3 regions of the Actinoplanes sp. NBRC 101535 genome follow, and region 3 is predicted to be linked to each of the others. Evidence: riboswitches for the same ligand, from Rfam matches in the RefSeq annotation. Region 3 holds a riboswitch; each other region holds the start of a gene.
What was found. Region 3 has a riboswitch for cobalamin ahead of QSK32_RS02245 (VWA domain-containing protein). Riboswitches for the same ligand answer to the same signal wherever they lie in the genome.
Positions count from the first base shown of each region.

Region 1 (7,197 bases), on a different contig from region 3:
CCTGATCGACGGCGAACCCGCGTACGGGCTCTTCGTCCTCTCCCCGGTCGGCGACAAGTACCAGATCAAGACCGCGAAGGCCGGCGACGGCCCGAAGGCGGCCTGCATCGGCATCCGCAACAACGGCAGCAACCCACTGACCGCGGTGGCCACCACCTGCGACGCGAAGCGGGCCGGCCAGCTGTTCACGCTTGTCGCGCAGACCGCGAAGGACAACGGGCGGCCGACCTACGGCATCCACAACCAGGGCGCGTTCCTGCAGTACTTCCCCCGTACCGGGCTGATCGCCGAGGAACTGGGCGACGCGAACCTGGCGACGACGTTCTCGTTCGTCGACAACGGCCCCGCCCCGGTCCTGCCGAAGTAGTCCTGATCCGAATCGGTCCGTAACCTGATCCGAACGTGACTCTTACGTCGCGCGGCTCGACTGGGCGACATGGCATCTCCCCGGCGGGCACCGATCCGGCACAGCGCGGTCGCGGCACTGATCGGCACACTGTTCACCTACTGGATCTGGCAGGCCGGGGCGATCGGGCACGCCCGGTCCTGCCCGGACACCTGCCTGACGCACGTCGCCGGCGAGGTGACCGCGACGAGCAGCTCGCCGTCGCACTCCGGGCAGGACGGGCGCGAGACCGGCGGCACCGGGCACTCGGCGACGATCGCGTTGTCCGGCGGCCGGACGATCGAGGTGTCCCTGCACCTGAGCGCGGGCGACGACGTCGACGTCGGACTCTGGCACGGCACCCCGGTCACCGTGGACCGGGCGCGCATTCCCGGTTCGGCATGGCCGGAGTCGTGGTACGGGCTCGTCACGATCCCGCTCTTCGCGGCCCTCGTGTACGCCGCACTCACCGCGGCCTCGGAGCTGGTGGTGTGGTGGAGGGGCGGGCCGCCGGCCGGGCCCGGCTGCCTTCCGCCGGTGATCGCGGTGCTGAGCCTTCCGCTGTCGATGCTGGCGGTCGGCTTCACCAACCTGTCGGACGGGGACTGGTTCCCGCGGTGGTGGCCCGCGCCTCTGCTGATCGTTCTCGGACTGCCGGTGGTGATCCGCGCCATCACCTCCACTTCTTCAGTCAATAGCATCAAGAGTTGGTCATGTGTCGATCCGTGACACTCGGTGTCCGGCAATACCGCCCGTTCCTCAAAGCCCTGCCCTGGAACTCTGCCGCACCCGCAGGTCCGCCGGGAACACACACCGCCAGAACGGCGCGACCTGCCGGTGCACCAGAGCCCGGGTGGCCGCGGCGGCCATCATCTCCACCGGCTGATGCACCGATGACATCGGCGGCGTCGCACACTCGGCGATCACACTGTCGTCGAACCCGACCACCGCCACATCGGCCGGCACCCGCCGCCCCGCGTCACCCAGCGCCTGCATCGCCCCGATCGCCAGCAGATCGCAGGCGGCGAAGATCGCGTCCACCCCGGGCTCCTCGGCGACCAGCCGCGTCGCCAGCTCATAACCCACCTCACGCCGGAACTTCCCGGTCAGCGAGATCTCCGGAATCCCCAACTCCCGCACCGCCCGCCGGAACCCGTCCCGGCGGGCGTCCGCACACGGATTGCCCTCCTGCCCGTGCAGGGCCGCGATCCGGCGGCGCCCCGACTCGTGCAGATGCCGCACCGCGGCGGCGGCACCGTCGCTGTTGGCGACGTCCACGAACGGGACCCCCGGAGCGGACGGGCCCATCGTCACCACCCGGTCGCACTGCTCGTAGAAGGCCGCCGCCAGCTCCGGCTCCACATTGCTGAGCAGCACACCGAGACTCACCGACTCGGCGATCGTGGCGATCAGCTCCGACGCCTGAGCCCGCTCCACCACGTGCACCCTGAGCTGCGCGGTGCTGCCGGCCAGCTCTTGGAGGATCCCGGCGGTGACCCGGCCGTAGTACGGACTGGTCCCGAAGACCGACGGATCGTCCACGATCACCAGCTCGATGACGTCGCCGTGCCCGTGCGCGAGGGCCCGGGCCACCGAGTCCGGCCGGTAGTCCAGCCGGGCGATCACCGCCCGGACGTGCTCCTTGGTCCGCGCCGACACGCCCGGCGCGTCGTTGAGCACCCGGGAGACGGCCGCCTTGGACACCCCGGCGGCGGCCGCGACATCGGCCAGAGTCACTCGCTTCCGCTGCATCCGCCGACTATAGGACGCGCCCCCGGTCTTCCCTGCCCCTTTTACTCCCGGGCGAAGTCAGGAGATCTCGCCCCGCACGGTCATCTCCACACCGATGGCGATCGCGTCGAAGTCGTCCGGCAGTACGGCGATGTCCTCGACCGCCTCCCAGCGCGTCAGGGATCCCGTCGGACCGCCTGGGCACTGACCGCCCGGAAGGTGGTCAACATCGCCGACGTCGACCTGGACGGCACTCCCGACCTGCTGTTCCGCAACATGGCCAGCGGCACCATGATGATCCGCCACGGCAAGCCGGGTGCGGTCGTCGCCTCGCTCAAGCCGGCCGGCGCGGACGGCAACATCCGCCTCTACCACCCGGGAGAGACCAGCGTCGGCATCTCCGACGAGATCGTCATCTCCACCGACTGGACGGCGGTGAAATCCTTCGGCTGAGCCGGGCCGGAGGCCGGGTAGAGTGACCCGCGGTGCCGGTTCGCCCCACCCGCCAGGCGGGGCGTCGTAAGAGGGAACCCGGTGGGAGACCGGGACTGCCCCGCAGCGGTGAGTGGGAACGAAAGTCGTCATGAAGCACTGGACCGGCGACGGTCTGGGAAGCGACGGCCGGTAGGAAGCACGCGTGCCCACGAGTCCGAAGACCTGCCGGCGCCGCGCCCGCCGACCGGTGGGCGCCGCCGGCGGTCCCTCGGGAGGACCAGGGGTGAACCCCCTCTTTTCGCGTGCCCGCCGGCCGCTTCGAGGGAGGGAGACACCGGTGGATCACACCGCATTCGGTCAGAGCACCGTCCTCGGCTATCCGCGCATCGGCGCGAACCGGGAGTTGAAGAAGGCCGTCGAGGCCTACTGGTCGGGCACCATCGACGCCGCCTCGCTGGAGGACACGGCCGCCGGGCTGCGCGCCGAGGTCTGGCGGACGCTGCGCGACGCCCGGCTGGACGCGATCCCGTCCAACACGTTCTCCTACTACGACCACGTTCTGGACACCGCGGTCGCCGTCGGCGCGATCCCCGAACGGTTCCGGCGGCTCGGCCTGTCCGAGCTGGACACCTACTTCGCCATGGCGCGGGGCGTCGACGCCGAACCGGCGCTCGAGCTCACCAAGTGGTTCGCCACCAACTACCACTACCTGGTTCCGGAGATCTCCCCCGACACGGTCTTCACCGCCAACCCGGTCAAACCCGTCTCGGAGTACGCGGAAGCGCAGTCGCACGGCATCACCACGAGACCGGTGCTGGTCGGGCCGGCCACGTTCCTGCTCCTGGCCAAGGGGGACGACCCGTTCGCCCGTCTCGGCGACCTGGTCGACACGTACGCGCGGATCCTGTCCGCCCTCGCCGGCGCCGGGGTCGCCTGGGTGCAGCTCGACGAACCCGCCTACGTCGCCGACCGCACCATCGACGAGATCAGCGCCCTGCACGATGCGTACGCCCGTCTCGGCGCCCTCACCGACCGGCCGAAGATCTTCGTCGCCACCTACTTCGGTGACCTCGGCGACGCCCTGCCGGCCCTGCTGCGCACCCCGGTCGAGGCGATCGGCCTCGACTTCGTCGCCGGACCCGCCAACCTGTCCCGGCTCGCCGCCGCCGGACCGCTGCCGGGCAAGACCATCGTCGCCGGGCTGGTCGACGGGCACAACGTGTGGCGCACCGACCTGCGGGCCGCGATCACCACCGGCACCACGCTGACCGCGCTCGCCGACCACGTCGCCGTCGCCGCCTCCTGCTCGCTGCTGCACGTGCCGGCCGACCTGGACGCGGAGACCCGGCTCGCGCCGGAACTGCGCGAACGACTGGCCTTCGCACGGCAGAAGGTCGACGAGGTGGTGCTGCTCGGCGCGGCGCTGCGGGACGGGACCGGGCCGGCGCCCGTACCCCTGTCGCCCGCTCCCGAGACCTGGCGCCGCACCGAGGTCCGCGCCCGCCTGGCCGCGCTCTCCCCCGCCGACCGGCAGCGCGGCGATTACCGGGCGCGGGCCGCGGCCCAGCAGGAACGTCTCCAGCTGCCGCCGCTGCCGACCACCACGATCGGCTCGTTCCCGCAGACCGCCGAGCTGCGCGCCGCCCGTGCCGCACTGCGTGCCGGGACGCTCGACGCCGACGGCTACGCCCAGCGGATGCGTGCCGAGGTCGCCCACGTCATCCGGCTGCAGGAGGAGCTCGGCCTGGACGTGCTCGTGCACGGCGAACCCGAGCGCAACGACATGGTCCAGTACTTCGGCGAGCAGCTCGACGGGTTCGCGGCGACCGACCACGGGTGGGTGCAGTCGTACGGCTCGCGGTGCGTCCGGCCGCCGATCATCTTCGGTGACGTGGCGCGCCGGGCGCCGATGACGGTGGCCTGGTCCAGCTACGCCCAGTCGCTGACGGCCAAACCGGTCAAGGGCATGCTCACCGGGCCGGTCACCATCCTCGCCTGGTCGTTCGTGCGCACCGACCAGCCGCTGGCGGCGACCGCCGACCAGGTGGCGCTGGCCCTGCGCGACGAGTGCGCCGATCTGGAGGCGGCCGGCATCACGGTGGTGCAGGTCGACGAGCCGGCCCTGCGCGAACTGCTGCCGCTGCGGGCGTCCGCGCAGAAGGCCTACCTGGACTGGGCGGTCGGCGCGTTCCGGCTGGCCACCAGTGGGGTGGCGGACGGCACCCAGGTGCACACCCACCTGTGCTACTCGGAGTTCGGCGAGGTCATCGGCGCGATCGACGGCCTGGACGCGGACGTCACCAGCCTCGAGGCGTCCCGTTCCGGGATGGAGGTGCTCGGCGATCTGGCCGCCGCCGGGTACCGCCGCGGCGTCGGGCCCGGGGTCTGGGACATCCACTCCCCGCGGGTGCCGTCGCGGGGTGAGGTGACCGGTGCGCTGCGCCGGGCGGTCGCCGCCGTGCCGGGCCGCCGGCTGTGGGTCAACCCGGACTGCGGGCTGAAGACCCGCGGCTATCCGGAGGTGGAGGCCGCGCTGCGGAACCTGGTCGCGGCCGCCGCGGAGGTCCGGGCGGGCTGAACCGGTCCGGGGCGGGCGTCGCCGCCCGCCCCGGGACGCACGGCGGTCACGCGGCGGTCTTGAACCGCTCGACGATCCTCTGCAGGCCGTCGACGGAGAGCGGGGACGGCGGCTCGGTGAAGTTGAACAGCTGAGGCAGGACGTTGCCGCCGCTCACGGCCTTGAGCTTGTCGGCGCCGGGCAGGTCGGTGATCGCCTTCTGGACCGCGGCGGGGTCGCCGTCGCCGTACAGCAGGATCAGCACGTCGGGGTTGCGGCCGAGCAGCTCCTCGAGGGTCACCTCGAAGACACGCTCCTTGCTGTCGGCGAAGACGTTGGTGAACCCGGCCGCCTCCAGCTGCGGTTCGGCCATGCTCGCCGAACCGTAGGCGTAGGTGACCCCGCCGCCGACGGTCGGGTAGAGCACCGCCGCCGTGCGGTCGCCCTCGACCTTGCCGATCTTCGACACGCGCTCCTGGAGAGCACTGACGGCCGCCTCGGCGTCCTTGCCGAAGACCTTTCCATAGGTACGCATCTGCGAGTAGATGTCGTCGAAAGTGGGCTTCGTCGTGTTGCCCGGGCACATGGTGGGCTCTTCGAGCAGCGGGATGTCCACCGCGGACAGCGTGTCGCGGGACAGGTTGTCGACCTCGCCCAGCACCAGGTCGGGCTGCTGGCTGATCACGACCTCCTTGGAGATCTGCAGGTGGCCGCTGGTGTCGGTCTTGTCGGTCAGCAGCGGGATCTTGTCGATCTCGGCCTGGGTGGCGGCGTCGTAGTACTCCGTCGGGTACAGCCCGGCCCGCGCGGTGGCCCGGTCCAGCACGCCGAGCGAGTGCAGGTACGGCACGGCGGCGCTCTTGAGCAGCACCACCCGCTCCGGGGCCTTGTCGAAGGTGACCTCGGCGCCGCAGTTGGTCAGCGTCAGCGGGTATCCGCCGGCGGGCGTACCCGATGTGGTCTCGGCGGTGGAGCCGGCACCGCATCCGGCGGTGAGCAGGATCGCGGCGGCGCTGGTGGCGAGGAGGCGGAACGCCTTCATCGGCGGGACCTTTCATCGGGCGCCCGGTCAGCGATCCGACGCCCTTGGTTTGCTGTTGCCAAGGATGTGCAGCAGGCTACCAGCGGGCCGATCGACGACGGTCGGGGCCCTGGAGCGGCGACACCGAGGAGGACGACGGCGCCGGCGCCGGGACGGCGACCCGGCTCGCCCGCTCCCACCACCCGGATGACACCGCGATCACGGCCCGCCCGCCGCGTCCGTGACAGTGCTCCGGACCCGGCCCTGGCAGCGGCGGTCCGTCTCGACGGTGTCCGCCTCCGGCAGAAGCTGGTCGATCAGGGAACGGTCGGCCGGCCAGCCGAGGAACGCGACCGCCGGCTCCTCGTCGTCACCGGACGCCGGGCACAGCACCTGGCCGCCGATCCGGTCGCTGCCGACGAAGACGACCGCCCCCTCGCGGTCCATCACCGTCACCACGTGATCCTGGGCGGTGATCACGTAGCCCACGATCACCGGCGGGAACGGCTCCTGCCCCTCCTCGGTGGTCACCTCGATCGCGACCAGCGGCAGCAGCGGGGCCCGCAGGTACGACGTGGTGATCAGCATCGGCACCAGGATCAGCACGCTCAGCGCGGGCAGCAGGATCGCCGGCCGGGCCGCGAACGCCGGCAGCGGGCCGGTCAGGAACACCGCCAGCAGCGGCGGCAGGAGCAGCAACAGACCGGTGACGGCCTGGCCGTCCAGCACGGCGGCCTCCACCGCGTCCACGAAGATCAGGTAGTACTCGGCGGCCAGCACCAGCACCGGCAGCCCGACGCCGGTGGCGAGGATCAACAGCCGGTTCCCCGGGTACGCCTCGCGGAACCCGAGCGCCACGATCACCACCAGGATCGCGCCGAGCGCCGGCAGGTACCGCAGTTGCCAGGTGAGCACGGCGACGCACGCGGCCACCCCGGTCAGCCAGAGCGGCACCCGCAGGTTCAGGCCGAACGGCCACCCGCCGGACGGGTCGCTGATCCGCCGGTACCCCTCCGCCAGCCGAGCCGTGAGCAGCAGGATCGGGACCATCCAGAGCAGTGATCCGAA
Region 1 is NZ_BSSY01000007.1:194,554-201,750, reverse strand. Features, by position in the region: gene QSK32_RS21170 (hypothetical protein) at 1-367, shown strand, start outside; gene QSK32_RS21165 (hypothetical protein) at 437-1,114, shown strand; gene QSK32_RS21160 (LacI family DNA-binding transcriptional regulator) at 1,145-2,137, opposite strand; gene QSK32_RS21155 (hypothetical protein) at 2,336-2,569, shown strand; cobalamin riboswitch at 2,589-2,795, shown strand; gene metE (5-methyltetrahydropteroyltriglutamate--homocysteine S-methyltransferase) at 2,889-5,129, shown strand; gene QSK32_RS21145 (ABC transporter substrate-binding protein) at 5,176-6,150, opposite strand; gene QSK32_RS21140 (hypothetical protein) at 6,349-7,197, opposite strand, start outside.
Region 1: another riboswitch for cobalamin. It lies ahead of metE (5-methyltetrahydropteroyltriglutamate--homocysteine S-methyltransferase); the one in region 3 lies ahead of QSK32_RS02245 (VWA domain-containing protein).

Region 2 (7,197 bases), on a different contig from region 3:
CAGCAGGCGACTATCAATATGCTGCTGCTGAGCCGTGCGTGACGGCGGGCACGCCTGGGGAGGGCATCCATGGACACAACGGCGATGCACATCGCCAACGGGATCGTCAACGGTCCCGTCTCGATGGTCTTCGTAGTGATAGCGGTCGCCGGCCTCGCGGTCAGCGTGTGGCGGGCCAAGGCCGACCTCGACGACCGCCTGGCGCCGATGGCGGGGCTGGTCGCGGCGTTCATCTTCGCCGTGCAGATGCTCAACTTCCAGGTGCTGCCGGGTGTCTCCGGTCACCTGCTCGGCGGCACCCTGGCGGTGATCCTGGTCGGCCCGTGGGTGGGTTCGCTCTGCGTGGCGACCGTGCTGATCGTCCAGTGTCTGCTCTTCGCCGACGGGGGACTCACCGCGATCGGGCTCAACGTCACCAACATGGCACTGATCGGGACCGCGGCCGCGTACCTCCTCGTGGCCCTTCTCCTGAGGATCCTGCCCCGCACCGCCGGTGGCCTCGGCGTGACCGCCTTCATCGCCTCGATCGTCGGTGTGGTCGTCGCCTCGCAGGGCTTCGTCCTGGAGTACGCGCTGGGCGGCACCACCGACCTGTCGCTGACCGGCATCGCCGCCACCATGGCCGGGGTGCACGTGCTGATCGGCATCGGCGAGGGCCTGATCGCGGCCACCACCGTGATGACCGTCGCCCGGGTCCGTCCCGACCTGGTGTACGCGCTGCGCCGCTTCCGCAAGCCCGCCCCGACCGAGGTGGAGGTCCCCGCATGAGCCGGCGACTCGGATGGTTCCTGGCCGGCGGCCTGCTGGTCGCGCTGCTGCTCGCCGGGGTGGTCAGCAACTTCGCCTCGGGCAGCCCGGACGGCCTGGACTACGCGGCCCGCCAGGGCTGCACGTTCAACGCCGACGACGAGATCACCGGCGGGACGTGCATGCTCCAGCAGGAGGGTGAGCATCAGATGGGTGACAGCCCGCTGGCCGGCTACGCCCTGCGGGGGATCGACAACGAATTCGTCGCCACCGGCCTGTCCGGTGTCCTCGGGGTGCTCGTCACGTTCGCCGTCGGTGGCGGACTGTTCTGGCTGGTCCGGCGCCGCGCGCCCCGGTGATCTTCACGACACGACCTCCGGGCGCAGCATCTGGTGTTGTGCCGGAGGTCGGTCACCCATATATGGTGTTCCCCGCAGCTGGTTCGGGCGGCCTCTTCTGGCCTGTCCGAGGCAACAGGGAACCCGGTGGAAAACCGGGACTGCCCCGCAGCGGTGAGTGGGAACGAAAGCCGTCATGAAGCACTGGACCGGTCACGGTCTGGGAAGCGACGGCCGGTAGGAAGCGTCAGTGCCCACGAGTCCGAAGACCTGCCAGCGCGCCGCACGCGACGTGTGCGGCGGTCCGAGGTCGCGTGGGACGACTGACGCCATCATGCCGGTGACCGTGTGCCGGCGGCGTCCCCCTGCGTGCCCGACGACCTGTCGAGAGGGCATGAGGGAGAGACCATGACGGTCACATCGGGAGTCGCGGTGCCGGAGCAACGGCGGCACGGCATGCAGGTCCGCAAACGCAACGGCGACCTGGAACCCGTGGACGTCCACAAGATCGTCACGGCGGTCGAGCTGTGGGTCGCCGACCTGGACGAGGTCGACCCGCTGCGGGTGGCGACCAAGACGATCAGCGGTCTCTACGACGGGGCTACCACCGCCGAGCTGGACAAACTGTCGATTCAGACGGCCGCCGAGCTGATCGGCGAGGAGCCGCAGTACTCGCGTCTGGCCGCCCGCCTCCTCGCCGCGTACGTCAGCAAGGAGGTCTCCGAGGAGGGCGTCACCCTCTTCAGCGAGTCGATCCGGCTCGGCCACACCGAGGGCCTGATCAGCGACGAGACCCTGGCGTTCGTCACCGCGCACGCGTCGCTGCTCGACGCGGCCGTGGACCCGGCCGGTGACCTGCGCTTCGAGTACTTCGGCCTGCGTACGGTCGCGGACCGCTACCTGCTGCGGCACCCGACCCGCCGGACGATCATCGAGACCCCGCAGCACTGGCTGATGCGGGTGGCCTGCGGACTGTCCGAGACCGCGGACGAGGCCGTCGGGTTCTACCGCCTGATGTCGTCGCTGGCCTATCTGCCCAGCTCGCCGACGCTGTTCAACTCGGGCACCCGGCACACCCAGATGTCGTCGTGCTTCCTCGTCGACTCGCCGAAGGACGAACTCGACTCGATCTACGAGCGGTACCACCAGGTCGCGAAGCTGTCGAAGTTCTCCGGTGGCATCGGCATCTCCTGGAGCCGGGTCCGGGGCCGGGGTGCGCTGATCCGCGGCACCAACGGCCGGTCCAACGGCATCGTCCCGTTCCTGAAGACACTCGACGCGGGGGTCGCGGCGGTCAACCAGGGCGGCCGGCGTAAGGGCGCGGCGTGCGTCTATCTCGAGCCGTGGCACCCGGACATCGAGGAGTTCCTCGAACTGCGGGACAACACCGGCGAGGAGTCGCGGCGCACGCACAACCTGAACCTGGCCAACTGGATTCCGGACGAGTTCATGCGCCGGGTCGAGGCGGACGGCGACTGGTCGCTGATCGACCCGTCCGATGCCCCCGAGCTGCCGGACCTGTTCGGGCGTGAGTTCGACGAGGCCTACCGGGCGGCGGAGAAGAACGCGGTCAAGACCGTCAAGGCCCGTGATCTGTACGGCCGGATGATGCGCACCTTGGCGCAGACCGGCAACGGGTGGATGACGTTCAAGGACCGCTCGAACTCGCTGTCGAACCAGACGGGCGCGCCCGGCAACAGCATCCACCTGTCGAACCTGTGCACCGAGATCCTCGAGGTGAACAACGACGCCGAGACCGCGGTCTGCAACCTGGGCTCGGTCAACCTGGGCGCGCACGTGACTTCGGACGGGGTGGACTGGGAGAAGCTGCGGGCCACCGTCCGCACCGCGGTGGTCTTCCTGGACCGGGTCATCGACATCAACTACTACCCGGCGGAGCAGGCTGCGGCGTCCAACCCGCGCTGGCGCCCGGTCGGGCTGGGCCTGATGGGCCTGCAGGACGCGTTCTTCACCCTGGGCCTGCCGTTCGACTCGGCCGCCGCCCGCGAACTGTCGACGCGCGTTCAGGAGGAGATCTTCCTGACCGCTCTGGAGACGTCGGTCCAGCTCGCCTCGGTGGCCGGCCCGCACCCGGCGTTCGCCGAGACCCGGGCCGCGGCCGGTGACCTGCACCCGTACCTGTGGGGCGCCACGCCGTCGCAGACGTCGCGCTGGGACGCCGTTCGCGCCGGTATCGCTTCGCACGGCCTGCGGAACTCGCTGCTGGTGGCGATCGCGCCGACGGCCACGATCGCCTCGATCGCGGGCTGCTACGAGTGCATCGAGCCGCAGGTGTCCAACCTGTTCAAGCGCGAGACGATGTCCGGCGAGTTTCTTCAGATCAACACCTATCTGGTACGCGAGCTGAAGTCCCGCGGTCTGTGGACCGCCCCGATCCGTGAGGCGATCAAGCGGGCCGAGGGGTCGGTGCAGGGCATCGAGGAGATCCCGGCGGACGTGCGTGAACTGTTCCGGACCGCGTGGGAGCTGCCGCAGCGTGCCCTGATCGACCTGGCGGCGGCGCGTGCCCCGTACATCGACCAGTCGCAGTCGCTGAACCTGTTCATGGCCGCGCCGACCATCAACAAGGTCTCCTCCATGTATCTCTACGCGTGGAAGACCGGCCTGAAGACGTCGTACTACCTGCGCTCGCGTCCGGCGACCCGTATTCAGCAGGCGACGGTGTCCGTTGCCGCGGCACCGGCCGTCTCTCTCATCCCGGCGTTGACGCCCGCTGAGGCTTGTTCCCTGGAAAACCCCGAATCGTGTGAGGCCTGCCAGTAATGCTGCTCGACCCCGGAATGGACCTGACCCTGCGGCCGATGAAGTACCCGCACTTCTTCGACCGCTACAAGGACGCGATCAAGAACACCTGGACGGTGGAGGAGGTCGACCTGCACTCCGACCTCGCCGACCTGGCCAAGTTGTCGCCCGCCGAACAGCACCTGGTGTCGCGGCTGGTCGCGTTCTTCGCCACCGGCGACACCATCGTGGCGAACAACCTGGTGCTCAACCTGTACCAGCACGTCAACTCGCCCGAAGGCCGGCTCTACCTGTCCCGGCAGCTGTTCGAGGAGGCCGTGCACGTCCAGTTCTACCTGAACCTGCTGGACACGTACGTCCCCGACGAGCAGGAGCGGTTCGAGGCGTTCGCGGCGGTGGAGAACATCCCGTCGATCGCCCGTAAGGCCGAGTTCTGCTTCAAGTGGATCGACTCGGTCTTCGAACTGCGGTCGCTGCAGACCCGGGCCGACCGGCGGGCCTTCCTGCTCAACGTGATCTGCTTTGCCGCGTGCATCGAGGGGCTGTTCTTCTACGGCGCTTTCGCGTACGTGTACTTCCTGCGCTCCCGTGGTGTCCTGCAGGGACTCGCGTCCGGCACCAACTGGGTGTTCCGCGACGAGAGCATGCACATGGCGTTCGCGTTCGACGTGGTCGACACGGCCCGCGCCGAGGAGCCCGACCTGTTCGACGCGGAGATGGAGCAGCAGGTCCGCGACATGCTGTCCGAGGCCGTCGAGTGCGAGGTGCAGTTCGCCGCGGACCTGCTCGAACAGGGCGTCTCCGGCATGTCGCTGACCGACATGCGGGAGTACCTGCAGCATGTGGCGGACCGCCGGCTGGCCGCGCTGGGCATCGCCCCGATCTACGGCAGCAGGAACCCGTTCGCCTTCATGGAGCTGCAGGACGTCCAGGAGCTGTCGAACTTCTTCGAGCGCCGCGTCTCCGCCTATCAGGTGGGCGTGACCGGAACCGTCAGCTTCGACGACGACTTCTGAGCACGTGGCAGAATCCGCGGGTGACGATTCGATTGGTGCCGCTGTCACCCGCGGTTCTGCAAGGCCTGCTCGACGGTGACCTGGTCACCGCCCGTTCGCTGGCGGGGGTGGCTCTCACCGACTGGTTCACCTCCGACGATCTGACCTGGCTGTGGCGGATGCGCCTCGACCAGATCGCCGGTGACCCGTCGGCCGACGGCTGGGTGGCGAACGCCGCGGTTCTCGACGACGGGACCGTGGTGGGGACGGGTGCCTTCCACGGGCCGCCGGACGCGGACGGGCGGGTGGAGCTGAGTTACGGCGTCGACCCGGCACACCGTCGCCGGGGGTACGCGCGGGCGATGGTCCGGGAACTGCTGGCCCGGGCCGCCGCCGAGCCGTCGGTGCACCTCGTCCGGGCGAGTATCAGCCCCGGCAACACCGCCTCTCTCGCCACGATCGCCGGGTACGGCTTCACCCGGGTCGGCGAGCAGTGGGACGAGGTGGACGGCTTGGAGCACCTCTTCGAACGCGCCGCCGACGGGACCGTGCTCTCCGCGTACCCCTGAGGGGGAGGCCTGTGACGCGGTCGGGGATTTCCGCCGATTGATCTTGCTGATACGTTGTTGCATAAGCTTGGCAACAACGAGAAGAGGGTGTTTCGGGTGAGCGCCCCGTCGATGAAGCACGACGACGTGCTGGGCATCGCGGCCCAGCGTCGCCGGACCACCCTCCTGCTGGCCGGACTGATCGTCGCCCTGCTGGTCACCGGACTGGTCGCGGTCGGCACCGGGGCGATCGGGATCAGCCCGGCGACCGTCGCCCGGATCATCGGGCACCAGCTGACCGGCCTCGGCGACGTCACCTGGACGCCGCCGGAGGAGGCCATCGTCTGGCAGGTGCGGCTTCCGCGCGTCCTGCTGGGCATGCTTGCCGGTTCGGGTCTCGCCGTCTGCGGTGTGGCACTGCAGGCGATGGTCCGCAACGTGCTGGCCGACCCGTACCTGCTCGGCATCAACTCCGGCGCCTCCAGCGGCGCCGCGGCGGCCATCCTGTTCGGGGCCGGCGCAGGCTTCGGGCAGTACGCCCTCTCCACCAGTGCCTTCCTCGGTGCGCTCGCCGCCAGCCTGCTGGTCTTCCTGATCGCCCGCAGCGGCGGACGCGTCACCTCGATGCGACTGCTGCTCGCGGGTGTCGCGGTCGGCTACGCCCTCTACGCCCTGACCAGCTTCCTGATCTTCGCGTCGGGGTCCGCCGAGGGGTCCCGTTCGGTGATGTTCTGGCTGCTCGGCTCGCTGGGCCTGGCCCGCTGGGACGCGCTGCTCGGCTTCGGCGCGGCGGTCGTCGTCGCCACCATCGCCGGCCTGACCGTCACCGGCCGTCAGCTCGACGCCCTGGCCGTCGGCGACGAGACCGCGCACACCCTCGGCATCTCCCCGGACCGGTTCCGGATGCGCCTGCTGGTCCTCGTCTCGCTCTGCGTCGGGGTGCTGGTCTCCGCCTCCGGCAGCATCGGCTTCGTCGGCCTGGTCGTCCCGCACCTGGCCCGCCGCCTGGTCGGCGCCCGGCACGTCCGGGTGGTCCCGGTGTCCGCGCTCCTGGGAGCGATCCTGCTGGTCGCCGCGGACATCGTCGCCCGTGTGCTGCTGGCGCCGCAGGAGATCCCGATCGGCATCATCACCGCCCTGCTCGGCGCGCCGTTCCTGCTCATCCTGATCCGCCGGCTGCACGCCCAGTGAAAGGTCAGCAATGATCACCGCGAAGGACGTCAGCTGGCGGTACGGCGCCAAACCCGTGATCGACGGCGTCACCGTCGAGGCCCGACCCGGCCGGGTCCTCGGGCTGATCGGCCCGAACGGCAGCGGCAAGACCACCCTGCTCCGGCTGCTCCACGGCGCGCTGAGGAGCCCGACCGGAGCGGTCGCCGTCGACGGCGACCCGCTGACCGGCCTGAGCCCGCGCGAGTCCGCCCGGCGGATGGCGGTAGTGGTCCAGGAATCCGGCGGGGAGACCTCGCTGACCGTCGCCGAGATGGTCCTTCTCGGTCGTGGACCGCACCTCTCCACGTTCCAGCGGACCGGGGCCGACGATCACGAGATCGCCGCCCGCTGCCTGGCCCGTGTCGGCGCCACCCACCTGGCCGCACGACCGTTCGCCGGGCTCTCCGGCGGGGAGCGCCAGCGGGTGCTGATCGCCCGCGCCCTCGCCCAGCAGGCCACCCACCTGCTGCTCGACGAGCCCACCAACCACCTCGACATCCGCTACCAGCACGAGATCCTGGGCCTGGTCCGCGGCCTCGCGACGTGCTCGATCGTGGTCCTGCACGACCTGAACCTGGCCGCCCGCTACTGCGA
Region 2 is NZ_BSSY01000030.1:31,455-38,651, forward strand. Features, by position in the region: gene QSK32_RS43530 (energy-coupling factor ABC transporter permease) at 70-768, shown strand; gene QSK32_RS43535 (PDGLE domain-containing protein) at 765-1,106, shown strand; cobalamin riboswitch at 1,169-1,377, shown strand; gene QSK32_RS43540 (ribonucleoside-diphosphate reductase subunit alpha) at 1,494-3,869, shown strand; gene QSK32_RS43545 (ribonucleotide-diphosphate reductase subunit beta) at 3,869-4,864, shown strand; gene QSK32_RS43550 (GNAT family N-acetyltransferase) at 4,885-5,412, shown strand; gene QSK32_RS43555 (FecCD family ABC transporter permease) at 5,509-6,582, shown strand; gene QSK32_RS43560 (ABC transporter ATP-binding protein) at 6,593-7,197, shown strand, end outside.
Region 2: another riboswitch for cobalamin. It lies ahead of QSK32_RS43540 (ribonucleoside-diphosphate reductase subunit alpha); the one in region 3 lies ahead of QSK32_RS02245 (VWA domain-containing protein).

Region 3 (7,197 bases):
GCTGGCCGGCCAGGTCTTGGCGGTGAAGCTCAGGTTCACCACCAGCATCAGCACCAGCACGTCGAGCAGCGGGTAGGTGCCCTGGATGGCGGCGACCACGCCGGAGCGACCGGGCACCCCGGCGGCCGGGGCGGCCAGCAGCAGGGTGCTGGTCATGCCGGCGGACAGCGCCACCATCAGGCCGTCGAGCACGGCGTGCCGGTCCAGTCCCTGCCGGGCCCGGAGCAGCACCACCAGGAACGCGCCGAGCAGCAGGTAGCCGCTGAAGCTGGCCGCGTCGGCGAGCAGCGGCAGCGGCATCGGCTGGTCGGTGACCGCCGGCCGGATCAGGACGCCGACCAGGAAGAGCAGGGCCGACGCGCCCATCAGGAGCCAGGCGGCCGGCGGTTCGGCGCCCCAGTGCCGGGGGCCGCCGAAGCAGGCGCTGACGGTGGCCACGCCGAGCAGGACGAACGCGGTCGTACCGATCGACGACGACGGGAAGAGCGCGTAGACGACGGTGGCGGCGACGCCGCCCACGGCCTGGAGCTGCCACAACCGTCGGGCGAGTGCCACGGGTTCTTCCTCCCGCTTCAGCCCGGAATAGCTGTCGGGATCAACCGTAGCAAATCGGTCAGGTCGCGAGTCTCGGTTCGTGGAACTTCGGTGACCGTGGCACCCGGCGGGCCGGCACCCGCGCACTGTGCACGAAGACCGCCGGGCACAGTCCACGGCGCAGCACCGCGCTTGCGACGGCACCGAGCCGTCCGGAAGCGGTCAGACCTCGAGGTCCGAGAATGATCAGACCCGCGCGGCGCGAGGCCGCGATCAGGGTGGCCGGTGCCGAGCCGGTCAGCACCATCCGGCGTACGCTCGGAAGCTCCGCGACCGCCGCGATGGCCTCGTCGAGCACCCGGTGCCCGGCGGCCTCCTGCCCGTCGTCGAGGACCACGTGCACCGCGTGCACGGCGACCCCGCGCCGCCGCGACTCCTCCGCTGCGAACCGCAGAGCCAGCACCGAGTACGCCGAGCCGTCGACCGCGGCCACCACCGGCCCGGACGGCGGGCGGGCCGTCCGCGTCACCAGCACCGGGCACCACGCCTGGGCCGCCACCTCCGGGGTGATCACCATCCGCCCGGCGCCCAGCACGATCAGCGAGGCGTGCCGGCTCAGGCGCAACAGCACCCGTCCGGCCGGTCCATCCACCAGTTGGCCGCGCGCATCCACGCCGGGTGTGGAACGCTGGGCCGTGACGACCGCCTCCTCGACGACACGCGAGGCGGCCCGGCGAGCCGGGGCGTAATCGACGCCGGCGGCTCCGGACCGGGGATCGGGCCAGGTGAAAGCGTGCACGACCTTGAGTACCCGACCGCGGGAGCCGGCCTCCCGCGCGGCCAGCCGCACGGCGGCCAGACCGGCCGTGGTCCCGTCGACACCGGCCACCACGGGTCCCTGCGCCGGGATCTGCATCGGTTCGACCTCCGCTCGGCGTAACAGAGTCGCAATATACCGACCATTGTCTATGGTGCAACGGTCCATACGTACTGGTGACCAATGCCTCAACAGCCAGGCACCTGATGACCCATTCAGGTTGAGGGTTTACGGTGAACGGCAAAATATTCGAGACATCTGCCGGTGAAGTGAGGGAAATACATGACGGATGTCAAGCTCGACCATCCTGGTGGCCAGCTGTCGATGTCGGTACGCAAGGCCGTCGACGGACCGGGCGGCATCGACGTCAGTGCTCTGCTCAAGGAGACCGGCTTCGTCACCCTCGATCAGGGCTTCGTGAACACCGCGTCGACGACCTCGGCGATCACATACATCGATGGTGACCAGGGGATCCTCCGCTACCGCGGATACCCCATCGAGCAACTCGCGGAGAAGTCCACCTTCCTCGAGGTGTCCTACCTGCTGATGAACGGCGAGCTGCCCACGGCCGCCCAGCTGCGGGAGTTCGCCGACCGGATCCGGGTGCACACCCTGCTCCAGGAGGAGATGCGCACCTTCTTCTCCAGTTTCCCGCGGGACGCGCACCCGATGGCCGTGCTCTCCTCGGCGGTCACCGCGCTGTCCACGTTCTACCAGGACGCCCTCGACCCGCTGGACGCCGAGCAGGTCGACATCTCCGCGATCCGCCTGATGGCGAAACTTCCGACGATCGCCGCCTACGCCTACAAGAAGTCCATCGGCCACCCGCTGCCGTACCCGGACAACTCGCTGGACTACGTGCAGAACTTCCTGCGGCTCACGTTCGGCCTGCCCACCGTGGGCTACGACGTGGACCCGAAGGTCGCGAAGATCCTCGACATGCTGTTCATCCTGCACGCCGACCACGAGCAGAACTGCTCCACGTCGAGCGTGCGGCTGGTCGGCTCGTCGCAGGCCAACCTGTTCGCGTCGGTCTCGGCCGGCATCAACGCCCTCTCCGGCCCGCTGCACGGCGGCGCCAACGCGGCGGTCCTCGAGATGCTCGAGCAGATCCGCAAGGACGGCGGAGACGTCAACTCGTTCGTCACTCGCGTGAAGAACAAGGAGAAAGGCGTCAAACTGATGGGCTTCGGCCACCGGGTCTACAAGAATTACGACCCGCGCGCCGCCATCGTCAAGAAGGCCGCCCAGGAGATGCTCTCCACCCTGGACAAGCCGGACCCGCTGCTGGAGATCGCCTTCAAGCTCGAGGAGATCGCCCTCTCCGACGAGTACTTCATCTCCCGCAAGCTCTACCCGAACGTCGACTTCTACACGGGCCTCATCTACAAGGCGATGGGTTTCCCGACCAAGATGTTCACCGTTCTCTTCGCCATCGGCCGTCTCCCGGGCTGGATCGCCCAGTACCAGGAGATGATGCTCGACCCGGCTAACAAGATCGGTCGCCCGCGGCAGATCTACACCGGTGCTCCGGTGCGCGATTTCGTGCCGCTGGATCAGCGCTGACCGTCGTATTTCGTACGCATTTCGAGAGCGCCCCGCCGGCTTCGTGCCGGTGGGGCGCTCTCGTGTCGGGGTATGAGGGTCCGCAGACATCGGAGAGGGGCATGCATGGACGTCGTGATCGGCATCGACACCGGGACCACCGCTACCAAGGGGGTGGCCGCCACCACGACCGGTGAACTCCGGGCACTGGCCAGCGTCCACTACCCGCTGTCGGTCCCCGGGCCCGGCCGCGCCGAACTCGACCCGGCCGCCCTGGTCGACGCCGCCCTGCAGGCGCTGACCGATGTGGCCCGCCAGTGCCGGGAGCGCGGCGACCGGGTGGCGGGTGTCGCCCTCAGCTCGTTTCTGCACGCGCTGGTCCCGATGGACGATGCCGGGCGGGCACTGGGACCCGTCGTCACCTGGGCGGACAATCGTTCCGCCGCGCAGAGCCGCCGGATCGCGGCGGACGGGGCGGGGGCGGCGCTGCAGGCGCGTACCGGCACGCCGGTCCACCCGATGTCCCCGCTCACCAAACTCGCCTGGTGGTCCGAGACCGATCCCGATCAGCTGCGCGACACCCCGCGCTGGGGCGGGGTGAAGGAGCTGATCGTCGCGGCGCTCACCGGCGGTCCCTTCCTCGTCGACCTGTCGGTCGCCTCGGGCACCGGCCTCTACGACATCCACGCACGGCAGTGGGACCCCGCGGCCGTCAAGATCGCGGGGGTACGCGCGGAGCAACTCGCCGAGGTCGTCCCCACCACGTCCCGGCTGACCCTGTCCACCGCGGTGACCACCGCCGCGGGCCTGCCACCCGGCACCCCACTGATCATCGGTGCCGCCGACGGCCCGCTCGCCAACCTCGGCGTGGGCGCGACCCCGCCCGGCGTGGCAGCGGTCTCGCTGGGCACGTCCGGTGCACTGCGGACCGTGGTCGACCGCCCGGCCGCCGACGAGGCCGGGCGCCTCTTCTGCTACGCGCTGACCGAGGACCGCTGGGTCGTGGGGGGAGCGGTCAACAACGCCGGGTCGGTGGTGCGCTGGGCCTCCCAGTCCCTGACCGGTGTCCCGGACCCCGACGGCTCCTCCCCGGTGGAACCGGCCGACGGCCTCGACGCGGAACTGCTCGCCGAGGCCGCCACGATCCCGGCCGGCAGCGACGGACTGCTCTGCCTGCCGTACTTCCTGGGCGAACGGGCTCCGTGGTGGCGCCCCGGCATGCGCGGCGCCTACCTCGGCCTGCGCCGCGAACACCACCGCGCCCACCTGGTCCGCGCCGCGGTGGAGGGCGTCTGCCAGCAGCTGGCCCTGGTCCGTGACTCCTTCGAGGCCGAGGGTGTCGCCCTCACCGAGATCCGGGCCACCGGCGGCGCCGCGGCCTCCACGCTGTGGGTGGCGACCCTGGCCGGCACGCTCGACCTCCCGGTGTCGGTGGCGGACATCCCCGAGGGCACCGCCCTGGGCACCTGCCTGCTGGCCTGGCACGCCCTCGGCGAGCTGCCCGACCTGGACCGGGCCGCCGCCCTGGTGCCGACCGGCGAGACGACCCGGCCCGACCCGCGGGACGCCGCGCTCTACCGGCGTCTGCGCCCACTGGTGGAACGCTCCGCGCTGGCCGTCCTCGACGTGGTGACCGAACTCGACGAACTGGCGCCCGAGCCCCTGCCCGGGACGGAGAAGGCCGTCTGACCTCCGGGGCCGGTGTGAGGGATGTCCTGCGGGCGGGGGCCGCGTTGACGGTTCCACCCCGGGTAGGAAAGAGTGGCCGGGAGCGGTAGCGGAGGAACCCGGTGCGAATCCGGGGCGGTCCCGCCACTGTGACCGGGGAGCGACCTGCCGGCAGAGACGCCACGACCTGCAACGGCGGGCCGGAAGGCGGAGCGGGGAGCGTCGATCCGGGAGTCAGGAGACTCCGGCCGCTCGTGCCACCGTCGCGCGGGCGTGGATACCCGCCGGAAGGGAACCCCGTGACTGTTCCGTACCCGTTCTCGGCCGTGGTCGGCCTGGACGATCTGCGGCTCGCCCTCCTCCTCACCTCCGTGTCGCCGGCCGTCGGCGGCGTGCTGGTCCGCGGCGAGAAGGGCACCGCCAAGAGCACCGTCGTCCGCGCGCTGGCCGGCCTGCTGCCACCGGTCACCGTGGTGCAGGGCTGCCGGTTCGCGTGTGATCCGCAGGCGCCCGACCCGGACTGCCCGGACGGCCCGCACCCGGACGGCGGACCCGACAAGGACCGCCCGGCGAACCTGGTGGAACTGCCGGTCGGCGCCACCGAGGACCGGGTGGTGGGCACACTCGACCTTCAGCGCGCGCTCAGCGACGGGGTGAAGGCCTACGAGCCCGGCCTGCTGGCCGCCGCGCACCGCGGCGTGCTCTACGTCGACGAGGTGAACCTGCTCCCCGACCACCTGGTGGACCTGCTGCTGGACGCGGCCGCGATGGGACGCGCCCACGTCGAACGCGACGGGGTCAGCGTCAAACACGCGGCCCGGTTCCTGCTCGTCGGCACGATGAACCCGGAGGAGGGCGAGCCCCGCCCGCAGCTGGTGGACCGGTTCGGCCTGGTGGTGAACGTGGCGGCGCCCCGCGACGCGGTGCAGCGTGCCGAGGTGGTGCGGCGGCGGCTGGCGTACGAGGCGGATCCGGCCGGGTTCGCGTCCCGGTTCTCCGCGGACGAGCGACGCTACGCGGCCCGGATCGCGGAGGCCCGTGCCCGGCTGCCGCTGGTGACCCTGCCCGACGAGGAGCTGGACCGGATCGCCCGGGTCTGTCTCGCCTATGGCGTGGACGGGATGCGGGCCGACATCGTGGTGGCGCGGTGCGCGGTGGCACTGGCCGCCTGGCACGGCCGGGACACGGTGACGGCCGAGGACGTGGCGGGCGCGGCGCGGCTGGCCCTGCCGCACCGGCGGCGCACCGACCCGCTCGACCCGCCGGGCACCGACGAGGAACGGCTCGAGGAGGCGCTGGCCGAGGCCGAGCGTCAGGCCGAGCAGGAGCGCGCATCGCAGGATCAGGCCGATCGGGACCCGGACGGCGGTCCCGACGGTGACGGTCCCGATGGTGACGGTGACGGTCCCGATGGCGATGGTGACGGTCCTCCGGAGGGCGGCGGGGGCGGTGAGCCGCGAGGTCCGCGTGACGGCGGCGGGCCGCAGGGCGGTTCCCACCCCGGCGACGGTACGCAGGGGAGCACCGCGACTGACGACCCGGCGGATCCGGGGCCGGACCCGGCGAGCGGGCAGCCGCAGACCTCGGGGGCGATGGCGAGTGCCGGGGCGGCGTACCGTACCCGGACCCTGCGGATCTCGGCCCGCGGCGAGGGGGGACATGCCGGACGGCGGTCGCCGGCGTTCGCGCGCCGGGGCCGTGTCGTCGGGAGTCGCGTTCCGGCGGGGAAGCCGACCGGGGCGCCGCATCTGACGGCGACGCTGATGGCGGCTCTGGAACGGGCCGCCGCGGGCGCCGACGCCGCGCCGGGACGATCCGTCACGCCGGGAGGATCCGTCACGCCGGGACCTTCTGGGGAGCCGGGACGATCCGTGGTGCCGGGACGTTTCGGGACGCCGGGACTGCCTGTGCGGACGGGACCGGTCGTGCGGGTCGAGCCCCGCGACCTCCGGGAATCCGTGCACGTCGGCCGGGAGGCGAACCTGGTGCTGTTCGTCGTGGACGCGTCCGGATCGATGGCGGCCCGCAAGCGGATGACCCTGGTGAAGACCGCGGTGCTGTCGTTGCTGCGGGACGCCTACCAGCGACGGGACCGGATCGGCATGATCACGTTCCGGGGTGCGGACGCCGAGGTGGTGCTCCCGCCCACGTCCAGTCACGAGGTCGGCGTGATGCGGCTGGCCGCGCTGCGGACCGGCGGGCGCACACCGCTGGCGGCCGGACTCCGTGCCGCCGCGGCCACGATCGCCACCGAGCGCCGCCGGGACCCGCGACGCCGGCCGCTGCTGGTGCTGGTCACCGACGGCCGGGCGACCAGCGGGCCGGACCCGGTGGGTCTGGCGCCGCTGCTCAGCGGTGTCTCGGCGGTCGTCGTCGACTGCGAGTCCGGTCCGATCCGGATCGGTCGTGCCCGTCGGCTGGCCGCCGCGCTGCGGGCCGACGTGATGCCCCTGGAGCAGTTGCAGGCCGCGACCGTTCTCGGTGGGCGTGCCGCGGCCGGCTCTCCGTCCGGAGCCGGCTCCACGGCCGGTGTCGCGGGCGACCGGGCTTACCGCCGGGCGGCGTGATCCACCGGTTCTGAAGCCGCCGGCCACGGAGAGTCCCCGGTCGCCGCGGTGCGCCGCCGGGCCGGG
Region 3 is NZ_BSSY01000001.1:516,819-524,015, forward strand. Features, by position in the region: gene QSK32_RS02225 (putative bifunctional diguanylate cyclase/phosphodiesterase) at 1-555, opposite strand, end outside; gene QSK32_RS02230 (universal stress protein) at 614-1,450, opposite strand; gene QSK32_RS02235 (citrate synthase) at 1,634-2,917, shown strand; gene QSK32_RS02240 (gluconokinase) at 3,023-4,585, shown strand; cobalamin riboswitch at 4,678-4,808, shown strand; gene QSK32_RS02245 (VWA domain-containing protein) at 4,819-7,131, shown strand.